DNA from 3 places in the Niveibacterium sp. genome. Region 2 is predicted to be linked to each of the others. Evidence: predicted binding sites of a transcription regulator. Region 2 holds the regulator's gene; each other region holds the start of a gene.

Region 1 (5,587 bases), on a different contig from region 2:
GGCGCGCAGCGCCGCCTGCACCGCCGGGCGAGCCGCCACGCGGGCATGGAACGCGGCCAGCGCCGGCCACTGTGCGAGGTCGATGCCAACCCACTGGCACCAGTTGATGACGGTGAAGAGGTAGCCGTCCGCCACGGTGAACTGCGCGCCGGTCAGGTAATCCTTACCCTGCAGCTGGCTCGCCAAATAGTCGAAGCGCTTGGCGAGCAGCGCCTTGGCGCCGTCCTTGGTTTCGGCCGGCGCGTTCGGGTTGAACAGCGCGCCGAAGGTCTTGTGCAGTTCGGAGTTGATGAAGGTCAGCCACTCCTGCAGGCGATAGCGCGCCATCGTGCCGTTGGCCGGCGCGAGGCCGCTTTCCGGCTTCTGGTCGGCGATGTACTGCACGATCGCCGGGCCTTCGGTGAGGATCTCGCCATCGTCGAGCTGAACCGTCGGCACATAGCCCTTCGGGTTGATCGCGGTGAAGTCGCCGCCGTCGGCCAACTGCTTGGTCTTCAGATCCACCTTCACCAGTTCCACCGGCAGGCCGGCTTCGCGCAAGGCGATATGCGGTGACAGGGAGCAGGCGCCAGGCGAGAAGAACAGTTTCATTTGAGTCTCTCCGTTGAGTTGGGGTTGGGGCTTGGGGTCTGGAGCCGGGCGGCATTACCGCCCGGGTGGTTCAAATTCAGGCAAAAGCAGGGGTGCTGACCGGCTTGCGGGCATCCAGCGCAAAGGCACCGGCACCAAGTAGCGCCTGCACAAAGGTCGCCACCGTCAGGAAGGCCGGATATTCCCAGCCGCCGTTAGGCGCGGTAAAGGCCCAACCGTTCCCTGCATGGGCCCAGGTGGCACCGAGCAAGACCGGGATCAGCGCCGTCGCGACCAGCCGGGTACGCCAGCCGAGCAACAACGCGATGCCGCCGAACAATTCCGCCGCGAACACCGGGTAGGCAAGGAAGCCCGGCAGGCCCAGCGAAGCGAAGAAGGCCGCGGTACCCGGCAGCGTGAACACGAGCAGCTTGAGCAGCGCATGCGCGATGAACATCAGGCCGAGGCTGATGCGTAGAACAAAGCTTCCGATCTGGGTGGTCTGTTGGTTTTCCATGATGACTCTCCTGTGTGGGGTTCGCGTGATGCGATGGAGTGAAGTCTGCCGCCAACACAAATCGGGATAAAGTATCTGAACTGCAATTGTTTATTGCGCTAAACGGGATAGTTGGCATGGACCGTATCGAAGCGATGACGATCTTCACGAAGGTGGTGGAGCAAGGCAGTTTCGCCGCCGCGGCTGAAAGCCTGAACCGCTCGACCTCGGCCGTGTCGCGCCAGGTGGCGCAGCTTGAAGCCTTGCTTGATGCCCGCTTGCTGCACCGGACCACCCGCCGCCTCTCGCTGACCGAAAACGGCCGCGCCTACTACGAGCGTTGCGTGCAATTGCTGGCCGACATCGCCGAGGCCGAAGAACTCGCCGGCGCGCGCGACCCGACGCCGCGCGGCACCCTGCGGCTGACCGCACCGATCAGCTTCGGCGTGAGCCACCTGGCACCCGCCATTGCCGCCTATCTGGCGCGCTACCCGGCAGTGCGCGTCGACGTGGCGCTGTCAGACCGTCAGGTGGATCTGGTGGAAGAAGGGCTGGATCTCGCGATCCGCGTCGGCGAGGTGGGCAGCCAGACCCTGGTCGCACGGCCGATCGGCGAGGCGCGGCTGATGATCGCGGCCGCCCCCGCCTATCTTGCAGCGAATGGCGAACCCCGCCATCCGGACGATCTGGCGCAGCACGCCTGCCTGACTTACGCCTACGCCTCGGAGGGCTTGAACTGGGTATTTCGCAGCGCCGCCGGCGAACGCATCAAGGTGCCGGTGCGCGGCCCGGCGCACGCCAACAACGGCCCGCTGCTGGCCGAGCTGGCAGCCCAGGGGCTGGGCCTCACCTCGGCGCCGGATTTCATACTGCAACCGCTGATCGACAGCGGCCGCCTGCTCGAAGTGCTGGGCGACTGGCGCCCCCAGCCGCTGACGATCTACGCGGTGTATCCGACACGGCGCCACCTGTCGGCCGCGGTGCGCGGCTTCGTCGGCCACCTGCGCGACTGGCTCTCAAACGCGTGCCCGGAAAGCAAACGGACGCCCCGGCTCACACCGGAACGCCCGCCAATTTGAGGCCAGCAGCGCTCAGTTACCGCAACCGCAACCACCGGCACCGTTACCGCCGCAACCACCGCCAGCGCTCTGCTGCGCGGCCGCTTCGGCGTAAGCGCCGAGTTGCACACGGAAGTCGATCACGATGTTGCCCGGCTCACGCGCGACGTAGTCGATCTTGATCTGGTCGCCATAGCGGTGGCGGATCTGATCCAGCAGGGGCAGCGGGTCGTGGTCGTTCTGGAAGCGCATCACGTCGCCATCGTTGAGCGACTCGAGCGCGCCGAAGATCGCGGCATGGCGGAAACGCTTGGAAATGGCACGCGCATCAAAACCGAAAACGCCGTTTTCTTGCGCAAGGGTGTCGGAGCACGACATGGATCACCTCTTGGGGTTCGTTGGGGTGGCGCCAGTTTCGCGGCGCGCCGGCTTTGTTTCCTTGAGCCGGAACAAGCGGCCGGACGCGCTGTCAGGGATAATGCACACCCAGTTTCCCCGGCAAGCGTCTATACCCAGAAGAGCGCGCACGCCAAGCAAGGACGACCCCCGATGCCAACACAAGCCCCCCCGCGCCTCTCCGCAGACGCCCTCGCCTTCTTTCTCGATTTCGACGGCACGCTGGTTCCGTTCGATAAACCGGACGAGACCGTACCGCTGGTCGACGACGGCCTGCGCTCGCTGCTGACCGAGCTGCGCAATCGCGCCGACGGCGCGCTCGCCATGGTCAGCGGCCGCAGCATTGAAGTGATCGACAGCCTGTTCGAACCGCTGCGCCTGGCCGCTGCCGGCGAGCACGGCGCCGAATGGCGCTTCACCCCGCACGCCACGCGCGAACAGCTGGTGCCGCCGCCGGGCCTGGTCACCGCCCACGCGGCTTGCGAACAGTTCGCCAACCACACGCTGGGGGTGCGCTTCGAACGCAAAGCCCTGTCGATGGTGCTGCACTTCCATCGCCACCCGGAACTGCGCGAGGCTGCAGCCAAAGCCGCCGAATCGGGCTGCCTGCCCGGCAGCGGCGTGCGCGTCATGCACGCCCGCGGCATGGTCGAGGTCAAACCGGTGGAAGCGAGCAAGGGCGTTGCGATCAACCGTTTCATGCAGGCCTTCCCCTTTGCCGGGCGCAAGCCGGTGTTCATCGGCGACGACATCACTGACGAGGATGGCTTCCTCGCCGTCAATGCGCTCGACGGTGTATCGATCAAGGTCGGCGCCGGCAACTCGCACGCGCGCTACCGCCTGCCGGACGAAGACGCGGTGCGCGACTGGCTGGAGCAACTGCTCGATTGAGCGTGACGCAAGCGGGCGCGCCGGAATCCCGCCTGCTCATCTGGCGCGGGGACATCACCACGCTGGCCGTTGACGCCATCGTGAATGCCGCCAACAGCAGCCTGCTCGGCGGCGGTGGCGTAGATGGCGCGATCCACCGCGCCGCCGGGCCGCAGCTGCGCCAGCACTGCGCGGGCCTCGGCGGCTGCCGCACCGGTGAAGCACGCATAACCCCCGGCTTCGCGCTAGCCGCACGCCATGTGCTACATACCGTCGGCCCGGTGTGGCGCGGCGGGCGGGAGGGTGAGGTCGATCAGCTGACAGCCTGCTACCGTGCCTGCTTCGCGCTGGCTGAAGCACATCAGCTCAACACCCTCGCCTTCCCGGCAATCAGCTGCGGCATCTACGGCTTTCCGCCCGAACTCGCGGCCCCCATCGCGGTACGCGAATCGCTCACCGCACTCGCGAGCCGCGATACGCTCCGTGTCACGCTGGTCGCCTTCGATGCCGGGATGGCGGCGCTCTTCGCCCAAGCCCTCTCGGGCCAGCACCGGTAGACAAACTCAGCGAGCACCAAAAACCATGCCGCAGCTCCCACGCCTGCTCTTCACCCACACGATCTACAACGGTATCGGTTGTGCAGCCGGCGTTCTGCTGGTGGCACTGTGCGGCTACATGGCGGGCGGCTTCACGCTGGCAGCGGTGCTGTCCAGCGGTGCGATGGCAGTCAGCATTGCAGACGTGCCAGCGCCAGAAGGCCATAAGCTGCGGCAACTGCTGCCGGCGTGGCTGGGGACTTCCCTGGTCACGCTGCTGGTCAGTGCCAGCCACACGAATGCCGTGCTGCTCGGGCTGGAGATCACCGTAGTCGGCTTCGTCGCCGGTCTGCTCAGCGCATGGGGTCGCCTCCTGCTGCCGATGGGCTTCAGCCTCGTACTGGCAACCGTGTTCGCCATGGCATTCCCGCTGCCGCCCGGCACTTCACCGTGGGGTCACGCGGTTCTGTTCATGCTCGGCGGGCTCGCCTATCTGGTGTGGGGCTGGAGCCTGTCGATCGCGCTGGCGGTACGGACTCGCCAGCAGGTGCTGGCCGACGCGCTCGACGCCTTCTCGCGCTACCTGCGGCACAAGGCGCGCTACTACGACCCCGCCAGCTCCCTTGATGCGGTGTACCTCGATCTGATCCGCGAGCACGCCGCGCTCGCCGAGAAGCTGCAGGCCGCGCGGGACTTCTGCTTCTACCGTATCCGCCCAGGTCGCCGTGCCGAACTCGCACGGGTGCTCTACGCCTTGCTCGACGCCTACGAGCACGCGCTGGCTTCGCAGACCGACCGCGAGCTGATGCGCGCACGCTATGGCGACAGCGCAGTCATGCGCGAAATGGGCCAGCGTGTCGTGGAAGCGGCGGACGACATCGAAGCCGTAGCAGGGGCGATCGTGCGTGCGCGGCCGGTGCCGGTATTGCCCGATCGCAGCCAAGCCTGCGCCGCAACGCAGGCAGCCGCCTACGCGCTCGCCGAGCCTGATCTCGCGGTGCCGGAGCACGCCCGCGCCGCCGCCCTCTTGCGCGGCCTCGCCGCAAAGCTGTTTCACTCGCTGCACAGCGCACGCACGCTGATCGAGGCCGCGCGCCAGCGCAGCGAGGGTTCGCCGCTACCGAGCGAGCGCGAACTGCGCGCTTTCGTATCGGTGCGAAAGATCCGAATCGCGGTGCTGCGCCGACACCTCAACACCGATTCACCGGTTCTGCGCTACGCACTGCGCCTGGCGATGGCCATGCTCACTGGCTTCGTACTGGCGCGCAATCTGCCTTATGCGGCGCATGGACACTGGATCCTGCTCACCACCGCAGTGGTGTTGCGGCCAAGCTTCAGCCAGACACGCCAGCGCCACAACGACCGCGTCATCGGCAACCTCATCGGTTGCGTGATCGCGGGCCTGCTCTTGCATGTCATCCACAGCCCGCTTGGCATCCTGCCGCTGCTGTTCCTGTCGATTGCGATCGCGCACGCCTTCGTCACCGTGCAGTACCGCGTCACCTCGATTGCCGCTTGCGTGATGGGCCTGCTGCAGCTTCAGCTGCTGGTGCCGAATTCACCGTTTGTGCTGACCGAACGTGTGATCGACACGATCATCGGCGCGCTGATCGCGCTCGGTTTTGCCTTCGTGCTGCCGGCCTGGGAGCGCCGCAGCCTGC
Region 2 (5,587 bases):
TGCAACGCCCTTGCGGCCGTGCGATGCCATGAAGATCAAGTCGCATCCGTGCGTCTTCGCTGCTTCGATGATGGCCTCGTAAGGCAGGTCGCTTACGGATGTGTCGCTATTGGAGGCGACGCCGGCTTTCTCGGCCTCGGCGCGCGCCAGCGCAAGAATCCGTTCAGCTTCCTTCTTTGTGGCGTCGACAAACTGGTCTGGCGTAACTGGCACCAGTAGCGCCCCTTCGCCGTAGAGCGGAATCGGATACTCCTGTTGGGCGAAGAAGAAGGTGATGCGCGCACCGGCCTCCTTGGCGAATTCGATCGCGCGTGAGACGGTACTGCTGGACAATTCCGACCCGTCCGTTGGAACAAGAATGTGTTTGAACATCTTCTGACCTCCGGCGATATACGGCAAATCGATCTTAGGCGGCGGCCATACGGAGGCGTTGACACCGGTCAATCGCGTGCTGCACCGCAATGTCCATTGCTTCCCCGCTGAGTAACATGAAATGGGGAGTTCAGGGCAGGAGGCATCATGGAATCGGGTGAAAACGCAGTCGTAGGCGGCGAAGGGCGTGCTGAAGAGCACAAGCTGTCGCTTGGCGTGGTGGGGCAACAGGTGGCTGCAAGCGTAGACCCCCTGGGCGTTGTTGCGCCAGTGGTGCATGCGCAAATCGCCTGGTGTCTGCATCCACTGGAGTTCGCCGAGCGCTGGAGCCGTTTTTCGGCGGACGCTTGGGCGCTGGCATGCAACAGTTTGTCGCGCGCCGCTGGCGCTCATGTTCCTGATGTGGTGCGTCCGCAAGCGGACGATACCCGGTTCTCCGATCCCGTTTGGTCGCAGAACGCTTCGTGGGCAGCGCTGAAGCAGTGGTATCTGCTGTCAACGCGGCATACGCAGGACATGCTGTATGCCACGCCGGGCTTGTCGGGCACCGAGCGACGCCGCGCTGCGTTCTGGTGGCGGCAGTGGCTGAACGCAGTTGCGCCGACCAATTTCTTGGCCCTGAATCCGGTTGCCCAGCGCGCCGCGGCCGCCAGCCAAGGTCAGACGCTGCGAGCAGGTTGGCAGAACTTTCTCGACGATCTGCGTGCCGGCGACATCCGCATGGCCGACCCGTCGGACTTCAAAGTCGGGCGCAATCTGGCAACGACGCCGGGTGAGGTGGTTGCTCGCACCCGTCTGGTTGAAGTGATCCACTACACGCCCACCGCCGATACTGTGCGCAGCATGCCGGTCGTGATCGTGACGCCTTGGATCAATAAGTTTTACATCCTTGATCTGACGCCTAAGAAGAGCTTGGTGCGCCATCTGCGTGACGCGGGCTTCGACGTCTACATCACCTCATGGAAGAACCCGGACGCTGCGCTGCGTGATGTCCGATTCGATGACTACCTGCAGGAAGGCGTCGCGGCTACGATCGAGACTGCCCGCGCACTGTCGGGTGCGGAGAAGGTGCACGCCGTCGGTTACTGCATCGGCGGCACCGCGCTATCGATGTACATGGCGTGGGCCAACCGCCATTACACGGCTGAAGCCATACCGGTTGCGCATTGGACACTGTTCACGACCCTGGTCGACTTTGCGAAGCCGGGTGATGTCGAGGTATTCATCGACGAGGGAAGCGTTCGCTATCTGACGCGGGCCATGGAGCAGCGGGGGTATCTCGACGGCCGCGACATGGCGGCCTCGTTCCGCCTGCTTCGGTCGAACCCGCTCATCTGGCAGTACGTGGTTCAGGGCTATCTGATGGGCGAGAAGCCGCCCTCGTTCGATGTGTTGTACTGGAACATGGATACCACGCGCATGCCCTATGCGATGCACGCCTGGTATCTGCGCGAGCTGTACCTGAGGAATCGCCTGATCGAGCCCGATGCGCTGACGGTTGCCGGTGAAGCGCTGGATCTTGGTCGGATCACGCAGCCGCTCTATGCCGTTGCCGCCGAAGATGACCACATCGCGCCCTGGCGGCAAGCTTTCCGGGTTGCCAACTTCGTGCGCGGGGACAAGCGTTTCGTGCTCTCGTCGAGCGGCCATATCCTCGGTATCGTTAACCCGCCGGTTCAGCCTCCGAAACGCGAGTACTGGATTGCGGCTGCGCACCGCACCGATAGCGCGCATGGTTGGAGGGGTCGTGCGGAGCACCGGGTCGGCAGCTGGTGGGATGATTGGTTCTGTTGGCTGGATGAGCGCTGCGGTGAACGTATCGCGCCGCCGCCAGTCAGCAATAATGACTTTCCTGCGCTGGCCGCGGCGCCCGGTGACTACGTCATGGAACGCTAGGGAGATCGATGGATTACCTGCTGCTCAAGCACCTTCATGTCAGCTTCGTTGTGCTTTCGGCAACGGGGTTCGTCGCGAGAGGTGTCGGTGTGTTGATGGGAGCAGGCTGGGTGCGTGGCCGGTGGGTGAGGGTGGTGCCGCACATCGTCGATACCGGTTTGCTGGGGTCCGCGGTTGCTCTTGCTTGGGCGCTTCGTGCTGCGCCGTTTCACGACGACTGGCTTACCGCAAAGGTGTTGGGCCTGCTCGCGTACATTGTGTTGGGCACATACGCGTTGAAACGCGGGCGCACTCGCCAAACAAAAGCGGCCGCGTTTGCGGCCGCTTTGCTGGTGCTGGGCTACATCGTGTCGGTCGCGCTGACAAAGCGGCCGAACCCCTGGGCGTGATCAGACGTTTGCGCGACCGATCAGACGGCGCAGACCATCGGCATCCAGAATCTGGATGTGCTTCTGGTGCACGCTGATAAGTCCGTCATCCTGAAACTTCGAGAAGGCCCGGCTGACCGTTTCCAGCTTCAGCCCGAGGTAGGAGCCGATCTCCTCGCGCGTCATGCGCAAATGGAACTCAGACGCTGAATAACCGCGCAAGCGCATGCGCTGCGACAGGTTGATCAGGAAGGCCGCAAGCCGCTCTTCCGCGCGCATTGAACCGAGCAGCATCATGATGCCCTGCTCGCGCACAATCTCGCGGCTCATGAACTTGTGGAACTGTCGCTGCAGCGGCTCGATCCGGCGCGAGAGTTCTTCGAGCCGCTCAAACGGGATCATGCAGACATCGGAATCCTCAAGCGCGACGGCATTGCACACATGCCGATCGCTCGAAATGCCGTCGAGCCCCAGGATCTCGCCGGCCATCTGGAAGCCGGTAACCTGATCCCGGCCGTCTTCGGTCAGGATGTCGGTCTTGAAGAAACCGGTGCGGATCGCATAGATCGCCTCGAAGGGTTCGCCAGCCCGGTACAGGTGCTGTTGCCGCTTGACCTTCTTGCGTGCCGTGATGAGGCCGTCGATCCTTTCGAGATCAACATCATCAAGACCAACGGGAAGACAAAGCTCCTTGAGGTTACATTGGGTGCACGCGGTGCGAAGATTGACGGCCGTCAGCGGAATCGTGGCGGGTTTTTCCAAGGCGGGTGCTCCAAGGGGGCTAGTTGATGGCAATCAAACGGCTCCGACCGAGTTCATGACACCTTCCGGCATCCACAGAGAGAAAAAATAAACAATGAATCAGAATGAGCAGACGCCGGTCTTCGACCGCGATCTCATCCAACGTTTTGACGTTTCCGGTCCGCGCTACACGTCGTATCCGACTGCGGACAGGTTCCACGAGGGCTTCGGGCGTAGCGACTACGCAAGACATCTTGGTCTGCGCGCGCAGGGCGGCCTGAAGAAACCCCTCTCATTATATTTCCACATTCCATTCTGCGATACGGTCTGCTTCTACTGCGCGTGCAACAAGATCGTCACGAAGGATCACAGCCGGGCCGAGCGCTACCTGCGCTATCTTGACAAAGAGATGGGCCTCGTCGCCGGACAGCTTGCCGGCTCGCACGAAGTTTCACAAATGCATTGGGGCGGCGGCACGCCAACATTCCTCTCGGACAGCGAGATCCGCGATTTGTTTCGCTCGATTCGTCGCCATTTCACGCTGATGCCGGGGGGTGAATATTCGATTGAGGTTGACCCGCGCCGTGTGTCGGCCGAGACGGTTGCGTTGCTTGGTGCGGAAGGCTTCAACCGCATGAGCGTTGGGGTGCAGGACTTCGATCCCGTGGTGCAGAAAGCTGTGAACCGCATCCAGTCTGTCGAGGAGACTGCGGCAGTCATCGCTGCGGCGCGGGCGAATGGCTTCCGCTCGGTGAGCATCGATCTGATCTACGGCTTGCCCTTCCAGAGCGTTGAGCGCGTCAGCCAGACCCTCGACCGTGTGCTCGAAATCGGGCCGGATCGGCTGGCGCTTTACAACTACGCCCATCTGCCGACGCGCTTCATGCCGCAGCGGCGGATTAACGCCGACGACTTGCCGAGTGCGGATCAGAAGCTTGAGATCCTTGGTATGGCGATCGCGAAGTTGACCCAGGCGGGCTACGTGTTCATCGGCATGGATCACTTCGCGAAGCCGGACGACGAGATGGCGGTGGCGCAACGCAACGGCCGGCTGTACCGCAATTTCCAAGGCTATTCGACACACTCGGACTGCGATCTGCTGGGGTTTGGCGTCTCGTCCATCGGCAAGGTGGGCCCGGCTTACGCACAGAGTGCGAAGACGCTTGAGGCTTACTACGAAACGCTCGATCGCGATGAACTGCCGATCGTGCGCGGCTACGAGATGACGTTCGACGACCAGCTCCGCTATGCCGTCATCCAGAGCCTTATGTGCCATTTCTCGCTCGATTACGCGGCCTTCGAGCAGGCGTGGGGGATCAACTTCGCGGAGTATTTTGCCGTCGAGATCGAAGCCTTGCGGGCGCGCGAACGTGACGGGCTCTGTGTCGTGACCGACAAAGGCGTTGAGGTAACGGTCCCTGGACGCATGTTGGCACGTGTGCTTGCGATGGTGTTCGACGCACATCTGCGCGGTGATCGCGAGGTTGTTCGCTACTCCAAGGTGATCTGAGCGCGGGGCGGCCGCTAAACTTACGGATTGCCCCTCGGGGCGGTACCGGGATGTTGCGTGATGCCTGAAGCGGGATACCTTGCTGCGGCGCTGATTGGTTTGCTGGGTGGAACGCACTGCGTCGGCATGTGCGGCGGATTGGTTGCCGCACTGACGGTCAACGCGCCGGGGCAGGCCCGGCGCATGTGGCCGATCCATCTGGCGTATAACCTTGGGCGCATCAGCAGCTATACGTTTGCCGGTACCGTACTCGGTGCGATTGGCTCGACCGGCTTTCTGCTCAATCGCTTGCTGCCGGTGCAGATCACCTTCTACGTGCTGGCGAATCTGCTGCTGGTACTCCTCGGGCTGTATCTGGCGGGCGTTACTGCGCCACTTGCGCCGATTGAGCGGCTTGGCGGCCGCTTGTGGGCGAAGTTGCGGCCGTACGGTGCGCGCTTCATTCCGGCACGCACGCCGCTCAATGCCTATCCGCTTGGCTTGGTATGGGGGTTTGTGCCGTGCGGCCTGGTCTACAGCATCCTCGCGACGGCCTTGGTGTCCGGCTCCGCGGCACGCGGCGCGATGCTGATGTTGTCGTTCGGCCTGGGAACCCTGCCCAACCTGATGCTGGCCGGATTGTTTGCTGCGCGGCTACGCAGTTGGTTGCAGCGGTCGTGGCTGCGTTTTGGCGCCGGGCTCGTGGTGCTGGGCTTCGGGG
Region 3 (5,587 bases), on a different contig from region 2:
GCCGTACGCGCTGAACAAGGGCATCAGACCGAAACACGCCGCGGCGAGCAGGATCAACAGCACGCCGCCGAAGCGGTCGCGGGTGGGCGATGACATCGAGAAAGCTTCCTGTTTTCGGTGAGGTGGTGCGCTAGTATTCTGCCTTTCCCGCACCGTGATCCCAATTCACATGGAAACCCGTCGCAAGGCCGATATCAACGGACTGCTTTCCCGCCTGCCGCTGTTCGCCCAGGTCGAACCGGAAACCATTGCCACGCTGGCCGCCAACACCGTGGAAGTGAGGCTGGAGAAAGGCAAGCTGCTGTTCCAGCAGGGGGATGCCGCCGATGGCTTCTATGTGGTCGTCTACGGCCAGGTGAAGCTGGGCTTCGCGGCGCAATCCGGCCACGAGAAGGTGATCGAGATCCTCGGCCCGCAGCAGAGCTTTGGCGAAGCGGTGATGTTCATGGGCCGGCCCTACCCGGTATTCGCGCAAGCCTTGTCCGACACGCTGCTGCTGCACATTCCGGGCGACCCGATCTTCTCGCTGATCGAGCGCAACGGCAGCTTCGCGCGCCGCATGCTCGCCGGCCTTTCGATGCGGCTGCACACGCTGGTGCAGGACGTCGAATCCTACTCGCTGCGTTCATCCACCCAGCGGCTGATCGGCTACCTGCTGCGCAACGCGGACGAAGCGGACGGCAACACCGCCGAGATCGATCTGGAAACCAGCAAGCAGGTGCTCGCCTCGCGTCTGAACCTGACGCCCGAGACCTTCTCGCGCATCCTGCACGCGCTGTCCGAATCGAAGCTGATCTCGGTAAACGGCAAGCACATCACGATTCATGACGTCGCAAAGCTCAACGCTTACGAAGGCTGAGCAGCCGCCTTCGCGCGCTTGAGGCGGGTACGGCGGAAGGCCAGCGCAAAGCCCCAGACGTTGCCGGCAAAGCTCAACTGCGCCAGCAACAGGCAGGCCCCGGCAATGCGCGCCAACGCAGGCCACAGCACCGCCACCCCAAGCGCACACACCGCGGCGAGCTGCAGGTAGGCCTGCCAGCGCAAGCGGCGCTCGCCCGGCGGTGCCTCAAGCCTCGCACCCAGCCCGAGCGCGGCAAGATGCAGCGTCGCGAGGAAGGGCAGGATCTTCAACAGCATCGCGCCGATTACGCCGCTGAACACACCGATCGCCAGCACCACCCCGAGCGCCATCGCCGCGCGCTCCGACAGCCAGCCGTCGCCGCCGAACAAGGCCACCGCAAGCAACAGCGCGGCGATCACCAGCGCCGCCATCGCACTGCGCCAGCCGCTGCCGGCGGCATCGCTACGGGTACGGCGCCGCTGCTGGAACAACCGCAGCGTCAGCAGGGCAAAACCCAGCGCGAACGCGGCAATGCCGAGCCCGAGCCATCGCGCCAGATCGATGGCACCGACCAGCGCCGCCGCGCTGATCGTGCCCAGCAGCACCGGCAGTGCTGCAGCCGCCAGTGACAGCGCCGTGACCGGATACGGTGGCGTGATGTAGAACATCGGCACCACCAGCACCGCGACGCCGGCCACCAGCGGCAAGGCCCAGCCCGCCAGTGCCCACAGCGCATGCAGATTGACCAGCGTGACGAAGTGCGAGCCGGCGCCGTGTTCGAGCTGGTGTGCGAGGGCAAAGCCGAGCGCGATGGCCATCGCGAGCCCCGCCACCGCCACGCGCATCAGGCGGCGCGCAGGGTCGCGTGCGGTAGCGCGCAGCAGCCCGGGCGCAATCGCGACGACGAACACGCCGCACGCCGCCGCCAGCAGCGCGGCACCGATGCCGGTGAGGTGACGGCCGGGCAACATGAAACCGGTGATCAGCAGCACCGCGCCGATCACGCTGGCCGGGTGCACCACCGCGGCGAGCAGGCGCGGCCGCGGCACCATGCTGCCGGCCGCCACCGGCAGCACCTGGAACAGCGCGCCGAGCATCGCCTGCAACATCAACCCTGCCGTGAAGCAATGCAGCGCCGCCACCGCGTGCGGGTGCCAGCGGCTGGCGAGCACCGTGTCGGGGTGGATCAGCAGCAGCAGCGCGCCGGCAATGCCGAACAGCGGCGCTCCGACGAAGAAGCGCAGCGGTACCGACAGCGGCGGTGCGTCGCGCACTTCCAGCATGGTGGCTCAGGCGTGGCGAATGTGGATCGACACCGTGCCGTCTTCACCAAACTCGGTGCGGTGAGTGAATCCGTTCTGCTTGAGGATGCCGTACAGCGGCACCGGTTCGCGGTAGAGCAGCAGCACCGCCTCTTCGCCTCGCGGCAGCGTGTCGAGCGCTTCGAGGATCAGGTGCAGGGGTTGCGGCGGTTCAAGGCCGCGTGCGTCGACGATGCGAGGGGCGTTCATTGTGGAATCTCCGGCGTTCCAAGGCGGGCGATCGCATCGGCCACGACTTGCGGATGGGCGCTGAGCACCTGGTCGCACATCGGGTAGAGGATCTGCTCCTCCTTCATGTTGTGGGCTTGCATGATCGAGAACAGCGTGTCGGCAAGGCTGCCCGCCTCGTCGAAATCGCCCGCCATGATCAGGCGACGTACATCCTCGCACAGCCCGAGCATCTCGCCATGCTCGCTGCGCATCACCGCGCTGGGGCCGGCCGACATGCCGGTGGCGGCCTCGAAGGCCGGAAAGATCACGTCCTCTTCGGCGCGAAAGTGTGCATCGAGCAGCAGATGGAAGCGCGCGAAGGCGTCCGCGGCCTGAGTTTGTGCGCGCTGCGCAATCGCCTGCTCGGCACGAGCGAAGACGTCGTCGCAAGCACGGTGGTCCGCCGCAAAATGTTCGATCACGCTCGCCATGACAAGGTCCTTTCAGTCGTGGCGCCCAGTGTCGCGGCGCGGCACCGTCGGCGGCCTTGACTCGCATCAACGCCGCGGCCGCCGCGGCAACGCGGGTGGCCGCTTGATTGCAATCAATGTCGCCGACCGACCCGGATCACGAGAATGCGCCCACCTTGCAAGCTGCATCCACAAAGGGGAGACGCACCATGAGCGGAGGACTATCGACCTCGATGGCGCGGAACGTTTTCTACGGCGGAACGGCGTTCTTCGCCTTCCTGTTCATTGCCTTGACCGTAGATACCAACCGCACATTGCCCAAGCGCGATAACAGCGCAAACATCACGCCGGCCGTCGCGCATGGCAAGAAACTCTGGGAGACCAACAACTGCATCGGCTGCCACAGCCTGCTTGGCGAGGGCGCCTACTTCGCGCCGGAACTGGGCAACGTCTACAAGCGTCGTGGCCCCGAGTTCATCAAGGCCTGGATCAAGGGCCAGCCGACCGGTGCGCCGGGCCGGCGCCAGATGCCGAACTTCCATCTGTCCGACAAGGACCTCGACGACATGGTCGAATTCCTCAAGTACAGCTCTGAAATCAACACGGCGAAGTGGCCGCCGAACATCGAAGGTTGAGGAGAGCGCACCATGCAATACAAATCTCAAGCGGTTGCGAAACCCTACTTCATCGCGGCGATCGGACTCTTCGTTGCGCAGATCCTGTTCGGCCTGGTGATGGGCCTGCAGTACGTCGTGGGTGACTTCCTGTTCCCGGCGATCCCGTTCAACGTCGCGCGCATGGTCCACACCAACGCGCTGATCGTGTGGTTGCTGATGGGCTTCATGGGTTCGGCCTACTACCTCGTACCTGAAGAAGCGGAGACCGAGCTGCACAGCCCGAAGCTGGCGCTGGCGCTGTTCTGGATCTTCCTCGTCGCGGCTGCGCTGACCGTACTCGGCTACCTGATGGTGCCGTACGCAACGCTCGCCAAGATCACCGGCAACGACCTGCTGCCGACGATGGGGCGCGAGTTCCTCGAACAACCGACGATCACCAAGATCGGCATCGTCGTCGTCGCGCTGGGCTTCCTGTTCAACCTGACCATGACCTTCCTGAAAGGCCGCAAGACCGCGATTTCCAGCATCCTGCTGCTGGGTCTGTGGGGCCTCGCGGTGATGTTCCTGTTCTCGTTCTACAACCCGGACAACCTGGTCAAGGACAAGTACTACTGGTGGTTCGTGGTGCACCTGTGGGTGGAAGGCGTGTGGGAGCTGATCCTCGGCGCAATCCTCGCCTTCGTGCTGATCAAGGTCACCGGCGTCGACCGCGAGGTGATCGAGAAGTGGCTGTACGTGATCATCACGCTGACGCTGATCTCCGGCATCCTCGGCACCGGCCACCACTTCTACTGGATCGGCGCGCCGGAATACTGGCAGTGGATCGGCAGCGTGTTCTCGGCGCTGGAACCGATTCCGTTCTTCGCGATGACCGTGTTCGCCTTCAACATCGTCAACAAGCGTCGCCGCGAGCATCCGAACAAGGCGGCCGTGCTGTGGGCGCTGGGCACCAGCGTGATGGCCTTCCTCGGCGCGGGTGTGTGGGGCTTCCTGCACACACTGGCACCGGTGAACTACTACACCCACGGCACACAGATCACCGCGGCGCACGGCCACATGGCCTTCTACGGCGCCTACGTGATGGTGGTGCTGACGATGATCAGCTACGCGATGCCGGTGATCCGCGGCCGTGCGGCCAACAGCGAACGCTCGCAGGTGCTGGAGATGTGGAGCTTCTGGCTGATGACGATCGCGATGGTCTTCATCACGCTGTTCCTCACCGCCGCGGGCATCCTGCAGGTGTATCTGCAGCGCTTCTCCGACACCCCGCAACCCTTCATGGCGGTGCAGGAGAAGATCGCGCTGTTCTACTGGCTGCGCGAATTCACCGGCCTCGTGTTCCTGCTGGGTCTGGTGCTCTACATCGCGAGCTTCTTCGTGAAGCCGTCGCCGCAAACGGCTCTGGCTTCCCAGCATTGAGTGAGCGAAGTGAGAACTGCCTGCGCGCCGCGCAGGCGCCTGGTGAAGGGTGAAGCGCCGGCCACGAGCGGCAAGCTCGCTGGCGCTACGCGATAGAGGAAGGGCTGAATAAGTGAGCGAGACGGATGCAGCGCAAGGCGCGGCGCGCGCAGCGACCAAGACATGTCAAGTGGATAGGCGCGGGAGCGAGCACGCCGCAACGCCGCGATGCGCCGTCGCAGCCACTTATTCGGACCTGACCTAAAGGAGGCGCGGGCGGCCCCCGGTGTCGCCCGCGATATCGAATGTCTGTAGTGGATCTTTGCCCGGCCCCCGCGCCGGGCTTCTTTTTCCGCAAGGCGCGCGAAGCGCACCCGCCGGGCGACCTCGCGGTGTGGATCTTCATCCTCGCCGAGTTGCTGGTGTTTGCGGTGCTCTTCGTCGCCTACGCCTTCGCGCGCGCATCCGACCGCACGCTGTTCGACGCGATGCAGGCCGGGCTGGATCGCCGCGGCGGCGCGATCAACACCGTGCTGCTGATCAGCGCAAGCTGGTGCGTGGTGCGCGCGGTGCGCAGCGTGAACGCCGCACGCCTTGCCGCCGCAAGCCGCTGGCTGATCGCGGCCCTGGTGGGCGGCAGCGGTTTCGTGATCGTGAAACTGCATGAATACGCCACGGTGTTCGGGCAGGGCTATTCGCTGTCGTCCGACCGCTTCCACATGTTCTACATCGGCCTGACCTTCTTCCACTTCATGCATGTACTGCTGGGCATGGTGGTGCTCGTCGTGC

The links. The regulator FNR, encoded in region 2, switches genes on or off when oxygen is low (the NO sensors DNR and NnrR bind a similar motif). The targets are predictions, from matches to a motif close to TTGANCTAGNTCAA.
Region 1: ACE3P0_RS00750 (DUF2249 domain-containing protein) is a predicted target of FNR. The motif match lies at 2,564-2,577, and genes of this name have one in related genera.
Region 3: ACE3P0_RS14310 (hemerythrin domain-containing protein) is a predicted target of FNR. The motif match lies at 2,861-2,874, and genes of this name have one in related genera.

The regions. Positions count from the first base shown of each region.
Region 1 covers NZ_JAYRDJ010000001.1:163,374-168,960, reverse strand. Annotated here, with positions in the region: gene gstA (glutathione transferase GstA) at 1-591, opposite strand, end outside; gene ACE3P0_RS00760 (DoxX family protein) at 668-1,087, opposite strand; gene ACE3P0_RS00755 (LysR family transcriptional regulator) at 1,204-2,145, shown strand; gene ACE3P0_RS00750 (DUF2249 domain-containing protein) at 2,158-2,502, opposite strand; gene otsB (trehalose-phosphatase) at 2,674-3,411, shown strand; gene ACE3P0_RS00740 (O-acetyl-ADP-ribose deacetylase) at 3,414-3,947, shown strand; gene ACE3P0_RS00735 (FUSC family membrane protein) at 3,973-5,587, shown strand, end outside.
Region 2 covers NZ_JAYRDJ010000007.1:80,676-86,262, forward strand. Annotated here, with positions in the region: gene ACE3P0_RS07235 (universal stress protein) at 1-372, opposite strand, end outside; gene ACE3P0_RS07240 (PHA/PHB synthase family protein) at 520-2,268, shown strand; gene ACE3P0_RS07245 (SirB2 family protein) at 2,277-2,657, shown strand; gene fnr (fumarate/nitrate reduction transcriptional regulator Fnr) at 2,658-3,398, opposite strand; gene hemN (oxygen-independent coproporphyrinogen III oxidase) at 3,493-4,887, shown strand; gene ACE3P0_RS07260 (sulfite exporter TauE/SafE family protein) at 4,948-5,587, shown strand, end outside.
Region 3 covers NZ_JAYRDJ010000021.1:41,961-47,547, reverse strand. Annotated here, with positions in the region: gene ACE3P0_RS14330 (DMT family transporter) at 1-96, opposite strand, end outside; gene ACE3P0_RS14325 (Crp/Fnr family transcriptional regulator) at 170-859, shown strand; gene ACE3P0_RS14320 (hypothetical protein) at 847-2,124, opposite strand; gene ACE3P0_RS14315 (DUF2249 domain-containing protein) at 2,131-2,352, opposite strand; gene ACE3P0_RS14310 (hemerythrin domain-containing protein) at 2,349-2,804, opposite strand; gene ACE3P0_RS14305 (cytochrome c) at 2,993-3,418, shown strand; gene ACE3P0_RS14300 (cbb3-type cytochrome c oxidase subunit I) at 3,431-4,819, shown strand; gene ACE3P0_RS14295 (cytochrome c oxidase subunit 3) at 5,104-5,587, shown strand, end outside.